DNA from 4 places in the Kitasatospora sp. NPDC004272 genome. Region 3 is predicted to be linked to each of the others. Evidence: riboswitches for the same ligand, from Rfam matches in the RefSeq annotation. Region 3 holds a riboswitch; each other region holds the start of a gene.
What was found. A riboswitch is a leader RNA that binds a small molecule or an ion and turns the genes downstream of it on or off. The one in region 3 is predicted to bind cyclic di-AMP.

Region 1 (3,517 bases), on a different contig from region 3:
GGCAGGCCGACCTGATGACCCACCTGCTGAACATCGACCCGCCGGACCACACCCGGCTGCGCCGGCTGGTCTCCAAGGCGTTCACCCCGCGCCGGGTGGCCGAGTTCGAACCGCGGGTGCGGGAGATCACCGACCGGCTGATCGACTCCTTCGCCGGCCGCGGCGAGGCCGACCTGATCCACGAGTTCGCCTTCCCGCTCCCCATCTACGCGATCTGCGACCTGCTCGGCGTCCCGGCCGAGGACCAGGACGACCTGCGCGACTGGGCCGGGATGATGATCCGTCACACGGGCGGTAAGAGGGGAGGGGTGGGCCGGGCCGTCAAGCAGATCCGCGGCTACCTGGCCGACCTGATCCACCGCAAGCGCGCCGACCTGGGCGACGACCTGATCTCCGGCCTGATCCGGGCCGGTGACCACGGCGAGCACCTCACCGAGAACGAGGCCGCGGCGATGGCCTTCATCTTGCTCTTCGCCGGGTTCGAGACCACCATCAACCTCATCGGCAATGGCATGTACGCGCTGCTGCGCAACCCGGACCAGCGCACCCTGCTCCAGGAGTCGCTGGGGCGCGGCGAGTCCGGCTTGCTGGAGACCGGCGTCGAGGAACTGCTGCGCTACGACGGCCCGGTGGAGCTGGCCACCTGGCGGTTCGCCACCGCACCGCTGACCATCGGCGGGGTGGACGTCCCGGTCGGCGACCCGGTGCTGGTGGTGCTGGCCGCGGCGGACCGCGACCCGGCCCGGTTCTCCGCCGAGAACACCCTCGACCTGGCCCGCTCGGACAACCCGCACCTGGGTTTCGGTCACGGCATCCACTACTGCATCGGCGCCCCGCTGGCCCGGCTTGAGGGACAGCGCGCGATCGGCAGCCTACTGACCAGGCTTCCGGACGTTCGGTTGGCGGCCGATCCGGCCGAGCTGCGCTGGCGGGGCGGGCTGATCATGCGCGGTCTGCGCGACCTCCCGGTCTCCTTCACACCCCGCTGACGCCGTTTCAGCACCCGCGACACGCCGCCGCGCAGGGCCGACGACACGCCGGGGCGGGGGCGCGCGTCGCACGCCTGCTCGGAATCAATCCGGACATACCGGGATCGTTCGTGTACGTGGAACGAAGATCCGTGATTTCGGCGTGATCATGGTGATATGAGCTTGTGATTGCTCGTCAGCTTTGCCTACTCTCCGACATGCCCGCAGCTGCGGGCCCCGATCGCGGCACGCCGAGTCCTGTCCGCCGCGTCCTCGGGCCACCTACCAGGTACCGGACAGGAGCGGGGGAACCAGTGTGAACGCCGTAGTCCCAACGGCTTGGGGTGAAGCCGCCGAGCAGCGGGCGCAACCGCGTCCGGAGCGTCCGGCGGCCGGGCCAGCCTCCCGGTCCGAACCCGACAGCTCACCTCGCAGGCGTGCGGAGAGGAAGTCCCGTGCTGTTCTCCAACGCTGCTCGTCACCGCCGTAGTACCAAGGCCGAGAAGGTCATCGCCGCCGCCGGCGTGGCCTCGGTCGGCCTGGCCCTGCCACTGCTCGCCGCCACCGGAGCGGCAGCCGCCCCCGTCGACACCTGGGACCGCGTGGCCCAGTGCGAGAGCGGCGGCGACTGGAACATCAACACCGGCAACGGTTTCTACGGCGGCCTGCAGTTCACCTCCTCCACCTGGCGCGCCTTCGGCGGCGGCCAGTACGCGGCCCGCGCCGACCAGGCCAGCCGCGCCCAGCAGATCGCGGTGGCCGAGCGGGTGCTCGCCGCCCAGGGCCCCGGCGCCTGGCCGGTCTGCTCCAAGCGGGCCGGCCTCGCCAAGGGCGGCGCGCCCGCCGACACCTCCGCGGACACCGCCTCGCGCTCCCAGGAGCGCCCGACCGCGCCCCAGCAGCCGAAGAGCTCGCCGTCGAAGAAGCCCGCGAAGCCCGCTGCCCCCGCCGAGCCCGCCGCCCCCGCCGAGCCGCCGGCGGCCCCGCAGAACGGCGCCGCCCCGCAGGACGCGCCCGCCGGCGGTTACACCGTCCAGGGCGGCGACACGCTCTCCGGCATCGCCGCCGCGCAGCACGTGTCCGGCGGCTGGGAGCGGATCTACCAGGCCAACCACGAGCTGATCGGTGCCGACCCCGACCTGATCCTGCCCGGTCAGGTGCTCTCCCTCTGACCCCGGTCCGGTTCCGGTCCGACCCCGGTCCCGGCATGTGGGACGCGCCGGTCCGGCGGCCTGACGAGGCCCCGCCGCCGCCCTGACGAGGGCCGCGTCCCCTGGCCGCCCGTCCGCTCCCGGCGCGCGCCGAGCAGTTCGCGCCGCCGGGGGCGGCGGAGCGGCCGTCAAACAGGTGAACTACCGGTGAGTAGCCGGGCCACACCGTGAGACGGGGCCCGGCCGGGCGTGGCCGCACGGCGCTGTGCGGCTAGGCTCTGGTCGTAACGACCACACATCCGCTTCCGCTAGGAGATGCACTCGTGCCGTCCATTGATGTCGTCGTAGCCCGTGAGATCCTCGACTCCCGCGGCAACCCCACGGTCGAGGTCGAGGTCGGTCTCGACGACGGCAGCACCGGTCGCGCGGCCGTCCCGTCGGGTGCCTCCACCGGTGCCTTCGAGGCCCTGGAGCTCCGTGACGGCGACAAGAGCCGCTACTTCGGCAAGGGCGTCGAGAAGGCCGTCCTCGCCGTGATCGAGCAGATCGGCCCCGAGCTGGTCGGCTACGACGCCACCGAGCAGCGCCTCATCGACCAGGCCATGCTCGACCTGGACGCCACCCCGGACAAGTCCTCGCTCGGCGCCAACGCCATCCTGGGCGTCTCCCTCGCCGTGGCGCACGCCGCCTCCGAGGCCAGCGACCTGCCGCTGTTCCGCTACCTGGGCGGCCCGAACGCCCACGTGCTGCCCGTCCCGATGATGAACATCCTCAACGGCGGCTCGCACGCGGACTCCAACGTCGACATCCAGGAGTTCATGATCGCCCCGATCGGCGCGGAGTCCTTCTCCGAGGCCGTCCGCTGGGGCGTCGAGGTCTACCACACCCTCAAGGGCGTGCTGAAGGAGCGCGGGCTCTCCACCGGCCTGGGCGACGAGGGCGGCTTCGCCCCGAACCTGGACTCCAACCGCGAGGCCCTCGACCTCATCACCGAGGCGATCAAGAAGGCCGGCTACACCCCGGGCAAGGACGTCGCGCTCGCCCTGGACGTCGCCGCCTCCGAGTTCTTCAAGGACGGCGCCTACCAGTTCGAGGGCAAGGCGCTCTCCTCCGCCGACCTGATCGCGTACTACGCCGAGCTGGTCGCCGACTACCCGCTGGTCTCCATCGAGGACCCGCTGGACGAGTCGGACTGGGACGGCTGGAAGGCCATCACCGACGCGATCGGCGACAAGGTCCAGCTGGTCGGCGACGACCTGTTCGTCACCAACCCGGAGCGCCTGCGCAAGGGCATCGAGACCGGCACCGCCAACGCCCTGCTGGTCAAGGTCAACCAGATCGGCTCGCTCACCGAGACCCTGGACGCCGTCGAGCTGGCCCAGCGCAACGGCTACCGCT
Region 2 (3,517 bases), on a different contig from region 3:
CACGCCGTCGACTTCGGCCCCGACGGCCTCGCCGACACCCTCGCCGCCAAGGCCGCCTCCCCGATCCCGGTGGTCGGCATCGGCAAGGACGCCGAGGAGGCGTACGCCCCGTACGTCGCCACCGTGCGCGGCGTGAAGGTCGCCGTGCTGGGGGCCAGCCAGGTCAACGAGATCACCAACCAGAAGTGGCGGGCCGGCGCCCACAAGCCGGGCATCGCCTCCGCCCTCGACGAGACCGCGCTGCTGCGCGCCGTCACCGCGGCGAAGGCGCAGGCACCGGTGGTCCTGGTCTACCTGCACTGGGGCGACGAGGGCGTGGCCTGCCCGACCCGCGCGCAGAGCGCCCTCGCCAAGAAGCTCGCCGACGCCGGGGCGACCGCCGTGGTCGGCACCCACGCCCACACCATGCTCGGCGCGGGCATGCTCGGCAAGACCTACGTGGCGTACGGCTTCGGCAACTTCCTCTGGTACGGCACCTCGAACTACACCGCCTCCGACGAGACCGGCGTCACCACGCTCACCGTCACCGCCGACGGCCGCGTCACCGGCGAGACCTTCACCCCCGCCCACATCGACGGCCGGGGCGTGCCCGTCCCGCAGAGCGGGAACGCCGCGAAGGCCGCCCAGCAGCGCCGCGACGGCCTGCGCGGCTGCACCGGGCTGGCCGCCGTCCCGAAGTGACGGCGGCCGGCCCGGAGTCGGTCAGCCCAGGTCGAGCACCTGGCCCGGACGGATCAGGTCCGGGTTCTCGCCGACCACCTGCTGGTTGGACCTGTAGAGCTCGGACCAGCCACCGCCCAGCGCGTGCTCGCGGGCGATGGCGGCCAGGGTGTCGCCGGTGGTGACGGTGTACGGCTGCGCGGACGCGGCCGCCGCCGGGGCCGCCGGTGCGGCCGGATCCGGGGCGGTCGACGCGGCCGGGTCCGGAGCCGTCGGTGCGGCCGGGTCCGGAGCCGGGGTTGCCGACGCGGCGGACGCGTCCGGGGCCGCCGTGCTGCCGGTGGGCGAGGGGGCGGGGGTGGTGCCGGTGGTGCCGGAGGAGTCGGCGCTGCCGGACGGGCTGGGCGACGGGGTGACCGGGAGGGTGGGGACCAGGCCGGTCCCGTTGCCGCCGTTCCCGTTCCCGTTGCTGCCGTCGGTGGGCGTGCCCGGGCCGGGCGTGGCGGTCGGGTCGGTGGGCGGCAGCGGGGTGCCGGGGGCGGCCGACGGGGTGCCCGGCGCGGTCGGGGCGTCCGTGGCCGGGGCGTCCGGGGCGGGGCCGGTCGGGGCGGGGGCGCTCGGCTGCGGCTGGGGGTGCGTCAGCTGCAGGTAACGCTCGTACAGGCTCTGGTGGCTGGTCCAGAACCAGGCGCCGTTCTTCTCGTACCAGTACACGTGCGAGACCGGGTCGTAGCCGGGCAGGCCGGAGAACACCGGCGCGGTGTTCCCGCTCGGGACGGTGCTGCCGTCCGGGGCGGCGTTGACCGCCGCGATGCCGCGGGCGCCGCGCAGCGAACCCGTCTCGTCGGCCGAGTCGTTGTCGTCGACGACGCCCGGCGCGGTGGCGGTGCTCAGGCCCGCCTCGTCCACGCACGAGGACCAGGGCGAGGGGCCCTCGGTGGCCAGGATGCGTTCGGCGACGGCGATCTGCTGGCTGCGGGTGGCCCCGTTCGGCAGCGGGGCGAACTGGGTGCCGCCGTAGTCCGTCCAGCGCTGGGCGTTGATCTGCAGGCCGCCGTAGAGGCCGTTGCCCGCGTCGGAGCCCCAGTTCCCTCCGCTTTCGCACTCGGCGACCCGGTCCCAGACCGCGCTGGGGGCGGCGTGCGCGCCGGTCACGGCGAGCAGCGGCAGGGCGATGCCGACGCCGGCCACGCCGGCCACCGCGATCGCGCGCTCGGCTGCCTTCTCCGCCGGACCCTGCCGACGGTGACGTCCCGAACCCGTGAAGAGCATGCGAGATCCTCTCCGCACGCCTGCGAGGTGAGCTGTCGGGTTCGGACCGGGAGGGAGGCCCGGCCGCCGCGTCCGGTCACCCGGTGCGGACGGCTTCACCCCTAGCCGTGGGGGACGGCAACAATCGTGGTTCCCCCGCCCCTGTCCAAGGGTGGTGGTGGTCGACCCGACGGCGCGGCGGACAGGGCTCGGCGTTCTCGCGCGCGGGGCCCGGTGGTGCGGGCTGGGAGGAGCCTATTCACTCGAACGCGGCAATCACAAGCGCGTCGCGCCCGGATCACGCCTTCGTCACGCCGGTTCCCGCGTGGTGAGTGGACGACCTGTTGACGATGTCTCGGGCCGGAGGCGGAGTCGGCCGGGGGCGGGAGGTCGACGGACCGGCTGGAGAAGTGTGGCCGATCGCTGGGATTGGGGGGAAGGCGAACGGGGAAGGCCGACGCACCGGTTGGGTGACAGAGGCAGGCAATTGGTGACAAGTCGCTTGCAGGGTAAGGAAGTTCGGTGAAATCGGGGCATTGTCCGTGTTGCGGATAAATCACGCGACAGGGGGTGCGCGGGCTTCCTACGATCGCCCTGCTCGCCGTCCCGTGCGGCGGGTGCGCTGCTCCGGTCCGTCGGGCTCGTCGGGTCCGTCGGGTGGGCCGGGAGCGCCGGATTCGTCGAGGAGGTCCCGTGCGCGTTCCGATCCCCGAAGTGCTCCGCACCGAGCGCCAGTTCGCCCGGCTGTTCGTCGGGCAGTCGCTGTCGGTCCTGGGGGACCGGGTCTCGTTCGTGGCGCTGCCCTTCGCGGTGCTGGCGATCGGCGGCTCGGCCGCGGACGTCGGCCTGGTCACGGCTGCCGGGCTGCTCCCGCTGCTGGTGTTCACACTGGCCGGGGGCGTCTGGGCGGACCGGATACCGCGGCAGCGCATCATGCTGGCCTCCGACCTGGTGCGCTGCGCCGTCCAGGCGGCCGCCGCCGTGCTGCTGCTCACCGGCACCGCCCGGGTCGGGACGCTGGCGCTGCTGATGGCGCTGTTCGGCGTCGCGGACGCCTTCTTCCTCCCGGCCTCCACCGGGCTGCTGCCCCTGCTCGTCCCCGCCGACCGGCTGCGCGAGGCGAACGCGCTGCGCGGGTTCGTGCAATCGACGTCGCTGGTGGTCGGACCCGCGCTGGCCGGGGTGCTGATCGCGGCGGTCGGGCCCGGCGGTGCGCTGGCGGTGGACGCCGCGAGTTTCGCCGCCAGCGCCGCCGTGCTGGCCCGGCTGGGGCCGGCCGGCGGGGCGGCACCCGACGAGGCGGACGGGGCGGGTGCCGCCGACCCGGAGCGGGCCGAGCGGGCCGAGCGGCCCGGTTTCCTGGCCGAACTGCGGGTCGGCTGGCAGCAGGTGCGCAGCCGGACGTGGGTGTGGTCGGGGATGCTGGCGATAGCGGTCTACCACGTGGTGGTGCTGCCCTCGGTGTTCGTGCTCGGGCCGGTGCTGGCGGAGCGCGAATGGGGCGGTGCCGGCGCGTGGGCCGTGGTGGTCATCGCCTTCGGCCTCGGCGCGATCCTGGGAGACGTCTGCGCCTACCGCCTGAAACCCGCCCGCCCGATGGCCGTCG
Region 3 (3,517 bases):
GCGCTGCTGGACCAGCTGCTGGCCATCCCGCAGGTCCACCTCGTGGTGGACGGCTACAACGTGACCAAGACCGGCTACCCCCAACTGCCGTTGGAGCAGCAGCGGATGAGACTGCTGGGCGGGCTGGCGATGCTGGCCCAGCGGACCCAGGCCGAGGTGACCTGCGTGTTCGACGGCCAGGACCTCGACGTGCCGGTGATCATGGCCCCGCCGCGCGGCGTCCGGGTGCGGTTCAGCCGGACCGGGGAGACCGCGGACGAGCTGATCCGCCGGCTGGTGCGGGCCGAGCCGCAGGGACGGCCGGTGGTGGTGGTCTCCGCCGACCGGGAGGTGGCGGACGGGGTGCGCAAGGCGGGTGCCCGGCCGGTGGCCTCGGTGCTGCTGCTGAACCGGCTCGCGCGCAGCTGAAGAGGCGCAGCTGAGACGGGGTCAGGGGACCTCAGGGCGACCGGAGTGTGACGGTCCGGTGAAGGGGGGCGGGTGCCCGGGGCCGGAAGCCCCCCGGGAGTGGACGCGGGGGTGGGGACTTCACTAGGGTCTGGCGTCAAACCTATATTCCGGACCATCACTCTTTGGGGTGAGTCCAGCAGGAAGAAGGAGCACCCCCTTGGCCTCCCACCGCCGTCCCAAGCAGCCGAGCCGTGCGCGGATCTCCGTGTTCACCGCCGCCGCCGCGACCGCGGTCGCCCTGACGGCCCAGGCCAGCGCGCACGCCGCCCCGGCCCAGCCGAACAAGGACGAGGTCAAGGCGCAGGTCGACAAGCTGCTGGAGGAGCAGGAGCAGGCGGCCGAGAAGTACAACGGCGCCAAGGAGCGGGCCGACCAGTTGCGCAAGCAGGCCAGCGACCTGCAGGACCAGGTGGCCCGCGGCCAGGAGCAGTTGACCGAGCTGGCCTCCGGGCTCGCGGCGGTGGCCGGGGACCAGTACCGGCAGGGCGGTGTCGACCCGTCGATGCAGCTGATGCTCTCCGCCGACCCGGACCAGTACCTGACCAAGGCGTCCTCCTTCGACCAGGCCGCCAGCACCCAGGCCGAGACGCTCAAGTCCCTCAAGGACCAGCAGCGCCGCCTGGACCAGCAGAAGCAGGAGGCCGCGGCCGTCCTGCACGAGCTGGACACCCAGACCCAGGCGCTCAACGACGCCAAGAACGACGTGAACAGCAAGCTCGCCGAGGCGCAGAAGCTGCTCTCCAGGCTGAACGCCGCGGACCGGGCCGCGATCCTCCAGGGCAGCGGCGGCACCGCCTCGCGCAGCGCCTCCCGGGTCGACCCGTCCACCCTGCCGCAGGCCAGCGGCTACGCGGCGACCGCGGTGTCGGCCGCGCTCGGCAAGCAGGGCTCGCCGTACGTCTGGGGCGCCACCGGTGCGAGCACCTTCGACTGCTCGGGCCTGATGGTGTGGGCGTACAAGCAGGCCGGCGTCTCGCTGCCGCGCACCTCGCAGTCGCAGGGCAGCTACGGCGTGAACGTGGGCACCGACTGGCACAACGCGCAGCCCGGCGACCTGGTCATCTACTACAGCGACCGGCACCACGTCGGCATGTACATCGGCAACGGCCTGGTGGTGCACGCCCCGCGCACCGGTGACGTGGTGAAGACGATGAAGGTCGACACCCTGCCGATCTCCACCATCCGCCGGGTCTGACGGTCCGAAAAATCGGACAAACGCCCCACCGGGCGACAACTGACGCATCGTGACACGCCCGGACGGGTCGAGATCCCCCTGTGATCCGCGACACGTCCGGGCGAGGCATTTCCCGACCGTATCGTGAGAATTATTACGCTCTGTGTAAGTAATCGATCACGTTCGGTCAGATTCATTGCGGTATTTGATTCAGAATCAGATTTTTTTCCGACAAGGATTTGAACGGATCACGGATCGGTTACTAGGGTCGTGCTTCGACCACCGCAGAGTCGATCGCCCAAGGGGGGCGGCGGCGGGGGTCGCCGCCGAGTCCGTGACGCAGCGGGCAGACCGTCAACACCGGGTCTGCTGACGGGGATACCCCTACGGGGGTGCTGTCGAACGGAGCCGGGGAACCACGTTCCCCCGGGGTGAATCGGCGCCGGGACGGCCGCGTGCGGTCGGTGAGGCGTCGTAGGGCACATCTCTTCCGGCCCGAACCCGTCAGCTCACCCGGTAGGCGGTGTGAGGAAGAAGGAGTCCGCCTTCGTGGCGTCCCATCGCCGTCCCAAGCCCGTCGGCCGTGCCCGGGTCTCGATTCTCACTGCCACCGCCGCCGCTGCCGTGGCGCTGTCCGCCCAGGGCGGTGCGCACGCCGACCCCGCGCCCACCAAGGACCAGGTCAAGCAGCAGGTCGACCAGCTCAACGAGCAGGCCGAGGTCAAGACGGAGGCGCTCAACGCCTCCGTCGAGAAGCAGCAGGAGCTGCAGAAGCAGGTCGGCCAGCTCCAGGACCAGCTCGCCCGGCAGCAGGAGCAGGTGACCACCGCGCAGGAGGGCCTGGCGGGCATCGCCGCCGAGCAGTACCGCAGCGGCAGCATGCCGCAGACCATGCAGCTGATGCTCTCCAGCAGTCCGGACTCGTTCCTCGGGGAGGCCGGCACGCTGAACGCGGTCGGCTCCACCCAGGCGGACCTGCTGAAGACCTTCAAGTCCGAGCAGGCCAAGCTCGACGCCCAGCGCAAGGAGGCCGAGTCCAAGCTCGCCGAGCTGGACACCACCACCAAGGCCCTGCAGGCCGACAAGGACGACGTCAAGGCGAAGCTGGCCAAGGCCCAGGAGCTGCTCAACACGCTGACCCAGCAGGAGCGCGACCAGCTCGCCGCCGCCGAGGCGAAGGCCGCCGCGGATGCCAAGGCGAAGGCCGACGCCGCGCAGCGCGCCTCCCGCGACGCCGACCAGCACGCCTCCCGCGACACCGTCCGGGTGGAGCTGAACGCCCCGGCGTCCTCCAGCTTCTCGGGCAACGCGGTCGGCGCGGCGGTCTCCAAGCTCGGCAGCTGGTACTCCTACGGCGCGGCCGGTCCGAGCACCTTCGACTGCTCCGGCCTGATGCAGTGGGCCTACAAGCAGGCCGGCGTGTCGATCCCGCGCACCTCGCAGGCGCAGGCCGGGGCCGGGACCAACCTGGGCACCGACATCGCCAACGCCCGCCCGGGCGACCTGATCATCTACTACAGCGACCAGCACCACGTCGGCATGTACGTCGGCAATGGGCAGATCGTCCACGCCCCGCACACCGGCGCGCAGGTCCGCTACGAGTCGGCGACGGTCATGCCGATCAACCGGATCGTCCGGATCTGACGGTCCGGCACGGCCTCCGGCCCGGTACCCCGCAGGGGGTGCCGGGCCGTTCTCGTCCTGGTGTCCGATTCGCGGTCAAATATTCGTGCCTGTCGGGGTTTGGACTGGATCGATCCGACTCGCTAACCTCTGCCCCCGGGCCCCCGCGAGGACGGCCGTCCGACGGCGGACGGCGGCGGAGGCCGGCCGCAGAACGGAGCCGTCGCACGTGTCCGTGCACCGTCGCACCCCGCTGCCCGGCGTCCAGCG
Region 4 (3,517 bases), on a different contig from region 3:
CCGCAGCGTCCGCACGGCGTGCACCGCCTCCGAGCCCTCCAGCCCGTAGCCGCGCAGCACCGCGAACAGCACCCCCACCAGCCGCTCGGCGGCCTCGGCCAGCTCCGGGCCCGGATCCGGGTCCGGCACCTGCGGCAGCGCCGCGTACCGCCGCGGGTGCGCCAGGGCGTACCCGGCGTAGGCGCCCAGCAGGGCGCGGACCGCGCCGTCCCGGGAGTGCCCGAGGACGGCGGCGGCCAGGTGGTCGGCCAGCTCCCCGGTGGTGCGGACGGCGACCAGGCGGCGCAGTTCGGGCAGGCCGCCGGCCACGTGCTTGTACAGCGACGGGGTGGCCACCCCGGCCCTGGCGGCGACCGCGGCCAGGGTCAGCGCCTCGGCGCCGCGCTCGTCGATCAGTTCCAGGGCGTGGTCCACCACGGCGGCGGTGGAGAGTCCGGCGCGGGGCATCAGCGGGCGGTCCCGTTCTCGTCGGTCGGTCCGGCCGGGCCGTCGAGCTCGGCGAGGAAGGGCAGCAGGGCGTCGGCGACGGCCTGCGGGCGGCCGGCCATCGGGTAGTGGCCGGCGCCGGCGATCATCACCTTGCGGCCGCGCAGCGCGGCGGCCTGCCGGTCGGCGACCAGCTCCGGGTCCGGGAAGTCGGGATCCCGCTCGCCCATCAGCACCAGCGCGGGTACGTCGACCGCCGCGCACCAGCCGACCGGCGCCGAGTCGCCCTTCAGGTAGCCGCGCAGCGCCGTCTTGCGGGCCGGCTCGCGGAGCATCGCGGCCAGGCCGGCCCGGTAGTCCTCGAAGTCGGCGGGCCGGGCGGCGGCCGGGTAGTAGAACTTCTGCATCGAGCCCCACAGGCCCGGGAAGGCGCTGACCAGCGGGGCGGCCAGGCCGAACAGCGCCTTCTGGAAGGCGTTCAGCGGCAGGTTCTCGATGAAGGCGTCGACCAGCACCACCCCGCCGGTCCGCTCGGGGGCGAGCGCCGCGGCCCGCACCACGGTGGCGCCGGTGTACGAGCTGCCCACCAGGACGGCGCCGCGCAGGTCCAGGTGCTCCAGCAGGGCCACCAGGTCGTCCGCGATCGCCGCCGGGGTGTGGTCGGTGAAACCGGTGGAGGACTCGCCCATGCCGCGCAGGTCCATGGTGACCACCCGGTGCCCGGCGGCCCCCAGCAGCGGGGCGAGGAAGCGGTAGACGGTCCGCCGGTCGAGCATGCCGGGCAGCAGGACGACCGGGGTGCCGGGGCCGGTGGCGTCGTCGAAGGCGATCCGGCCGCCGGGGACGTCGAGGTACCGGGTGGTGGTGCCGAGGGTGCTGTTCATCGCGGGCCTCCTGGGCGGGCGTCGTCCGGCGCTCCGGGCTCCGCGCCCGGCTCCTGCCAATAGCCATAAAGCTAAGGCTAATAGCCTTAGCCGTCAAGCCCGGCGGGTGCGCCCGCCGACGGGCGCGCTCCGGACCCCGTCCGTCCCGGACCCCGTCCGGCTCAGATCCCGTCGGCCCGGAACGGGTCGTGCTCGGAGAGCAGTTTCTCCAGCCGGGCCTGGTCGACCCGGCTGGTGATCGCGCCCTCCTCCTGGCGGTCCCGGACCACCTTGGCCAGTGTGAACGCGGAGGTGACCTGGTAGAGCAGGCCGACGGCGAGGAAGGCGCGCATCCACGCGCTGACCGGGAGGTAGGCGACCCCCAGGGCCAGGGCGGCGGTCGCGAACGCGAAGGACGCGACGGCCTGCAGGTAGTAGGCGGACGTGGTGCGGCGGGGTACGGGAGCGGTCATGGGGCCAGGGTCCCGCCGGGGCGCGGGCAGGTCGTGAGTACGGATACTCAACTGCTCCGTCACGGTCCGTCATGGCCGGATCCGGGTACATCGACGAACCGTCACAAATCGCCCATAGGGCGTCAGGAAACTTTCACTGCACCCAGGAGGGCGCTTGGAATCATGGGGTCCATAGGATTAACGTTTGATAACGCAGCGCGGTCGGCAACGCCGTAACCATGCGGCACCGTGCGCCACGCCTAATCCATCCGGTCCTGCCCCGCGGCAGGTCCAGGAGCCGGGGAACCACGTTCCACCGGGGTGAATCGGGACGGCCCTGGGCCCGACCGTAGGAGACCTTCCACCTCCGAACCCGTCAGCTAACCCGGTCGGCGGCAGGGAAGGAAGGAGCGCGCCCCAGTGGCGTCGACCTACACCGAGAGCACCGGCACCCAGCTGCTCGACCACCCGGTCGAGGCCGAGCCCGTCCGGCACCGGCTCCCCCGCCAGGCCCGCACCGGCGCGCCCCTGCTGGGCGTCACCGCGATGACCGCCGCGCTCGGCGCCACCGGTCTCGCCGCCGCTCCCGCCCAGGCCGCCCCCGCGCCCGCCCCGGCCCCCGTCACCGCCGCCGACGAGGTCTCCGACGACCTGCTCGCCGCCGACCCCGGACTCGCCCTCGCCGCCCGCATCCTGCAGCAGGCCGACGGACAGCGCACCGACGCCGAGGAGTCCGCCCGGCTGGCCGCCGCGCAGGACGCCGAGGCCAAGCGCGCCGACCGGCGGGCCGGGACGACCACGACGGCCGCCGCACCCGGCACCGACCGCTCCGCGCCCGCCCTCCCGCTCACCGGCTACCGGCTGGGCGACGGGTTCTCGCAGGCCGGCCTGCACTGGGCGCACCTGCACAACGGGCTGGACTTCGCCGCCCGCACCGGCACCCCCGTCACCGCCGTCACCGCCGGCGCCGTCACCGCCGCGGGCTGGTCCGGCACCTACGGCTACCGCGTCGTCCAGACCCTCCCCGACGGCACCGAGCTCTGGTACTGCCACCTCGCCCGGATCACCGCCGCCCCCGGCCAGGCCGCGCCCGGCACCCTCCTCGGCACCGTCGGCTCCACCGGCAGCGCCACCACCCCGCACCTCCACCTGGAGGTCCGCCTCGCCGACGGCTCCCCGGTCGACCCGCTGCCCTGGCTCCGCCACCTCGGCCTCCAGCCGTGACCGGCGGCCGCGACCGCCGGGGCCGCTGACCCCGGGGCCGCGGCCCCGGCTGGTCGCGGCGCGACCGCCGCGCCCTCAGCTCGCCTGGCCGGTCGGCATCACGGTGACCTGCTGGAGGTTGACGCGCGGCGGCAGGGCGGCCAGGAAGCCGACCGTCCTGGCGATGTCGCCGGGGGTGAGCCACTCCATCGCCTCCTTGGAACCGTCCAGCCAGGCGAGCGCGCCCCGGTCGGTGACGTGCGACTGGAGCTCGGTGTCGACGATGCCGGGCTCGATCGCCGAGACCCGGACCCGCTTGGCGCCCAGCTCGGCCCGCAGGTGGAGCGAGAGGTGGGTGACGTACGCCTTGGTCGCGGAGTAGACGGCGAAGGTCGGGAAGAGGTTCCGCGCCGCGATCGACGAGGTGTTGACCAGGTCGGCCACCCCGCGCTCGGCCGCGGCCGCGACCAGCTGCGGGGTGAACGCGCCGATGACGTTCATCAGGCCGGACACGTTCAGGTCGATCTGGCGCTGCCACTGCTCCACGGCCAGCTCCTCGACCGGCGCCGGGAG

Region 1: it holds a riboswitch for cyclic di-AMP, as region 3 does, so the genes downstream of both, ACWEO5_RS29475 (transglycosylase family protein) here and ACWEO5_RS15285 (NlpC/P60 family protein) in region 3, are expected to answer to the same signal.
Region 2: it holds a riboswitch for cyclic di-AMP, as region 3 does, so the genes downstream of both, ACWEO5_RS31635 (transglycosylase family protein) here and ACWEO5_RS15285 (NlpC/P60 family protein) in region 3, are expected to answer to the same signal.
Region 4: it holds a riboswitch for cyclic di-AMP, as region 3 does, so the genes downstream of both, ACWEO5_RS06970 (M23 family metallopeptidase) here and ACWEO5_RS15285 (NlpC/P60 family protein) in region 3, are expected to answer to the same signal.

The regions. Positions count from the first base shown of each region.
Region 1 is NZ_JBSGET010000122.1:10,678-14,194, reverse strand. Features, by position in the region: gene ACWEO5_RS29480 (cytochrome P450 family protein) at 1-989, shown strand, start outside; cyclic di-AMP (ydaO/yuaA leader) riboswitch at 1,242-1,420, shown strand; gene ACWEO5_RS29475 (transglycosylase family protein) at 1,424-2,140, shown strand; gene eno (phosphopyruvate hydratase) at 2,443-3,517, shown strand, end outside.
Region 2 is NZ_JBSGET010000142.1:11,569-15,085, forward strand. Features, by position in the region: gene ACWEO5_RS31630 (CapA family protein) at 1-681, shown strand, start outside; gene ACWEO5_RS31635 (transglycosylase family protein) at 703-1,932, opposite strand; cyclic di-AMP (ydaO/yuaA leader) riboswitch at 1,936-2,099, opposite strand; gene ACWEO5_RS31640 (MFS transporter) at 2,605-3,517, shown strand, end outside.
Region 3 is NZ_JBSGET010000041.1:36,190-39,706, forward strand. Features, by position in the region: gene ACWEO5_RS15275 (NYN domain-containing protein) at 1-408, shown strand, start outside; gene ACWEO5_RS15280 (NlpC/P60 family protein) at 608-1,645, shown strand; cyclic di-AMP (ydaO/yuaA leader) riboswitch at 2,008-2,163, shown strand; gene ACWEO5_RS15285 (NlpC/P60 family protein) at 2,174-3,268, shown strand; gene ACWEO5_RS15290 (NlpC/P60 family protein) at 3,477-3,517, shown strand, end outside.
Region 4 is NZ_JBSGET010000014.1:22,228-25,744, reverse strand. Features, by position in the region: gene ACWEO5_RS06985 (TetR/AcrR family transcriptional regulator) at 1-447, opposite strand, end outside; gene ACWEO5_RS06980 (alpha/beta fold hydrolase) at 447-1,310, opposite strand; gene ACWEO5_RS06975 (YiaA/YiaB family inner membrane protein) at 1,472-1,762, opposite strand; cyclic di-AMP (ydaO/yuaA leader) riboswitch at 1,989-2,151, shown strand; gene ACWEO5_RS06970 (M23 family metallopeptidase) at 2,162-2,965, shown strand; gene ACWEO5_RS06965 (SDR family oxidoreductase) at 3,041-3,517, opposite strand, start outside.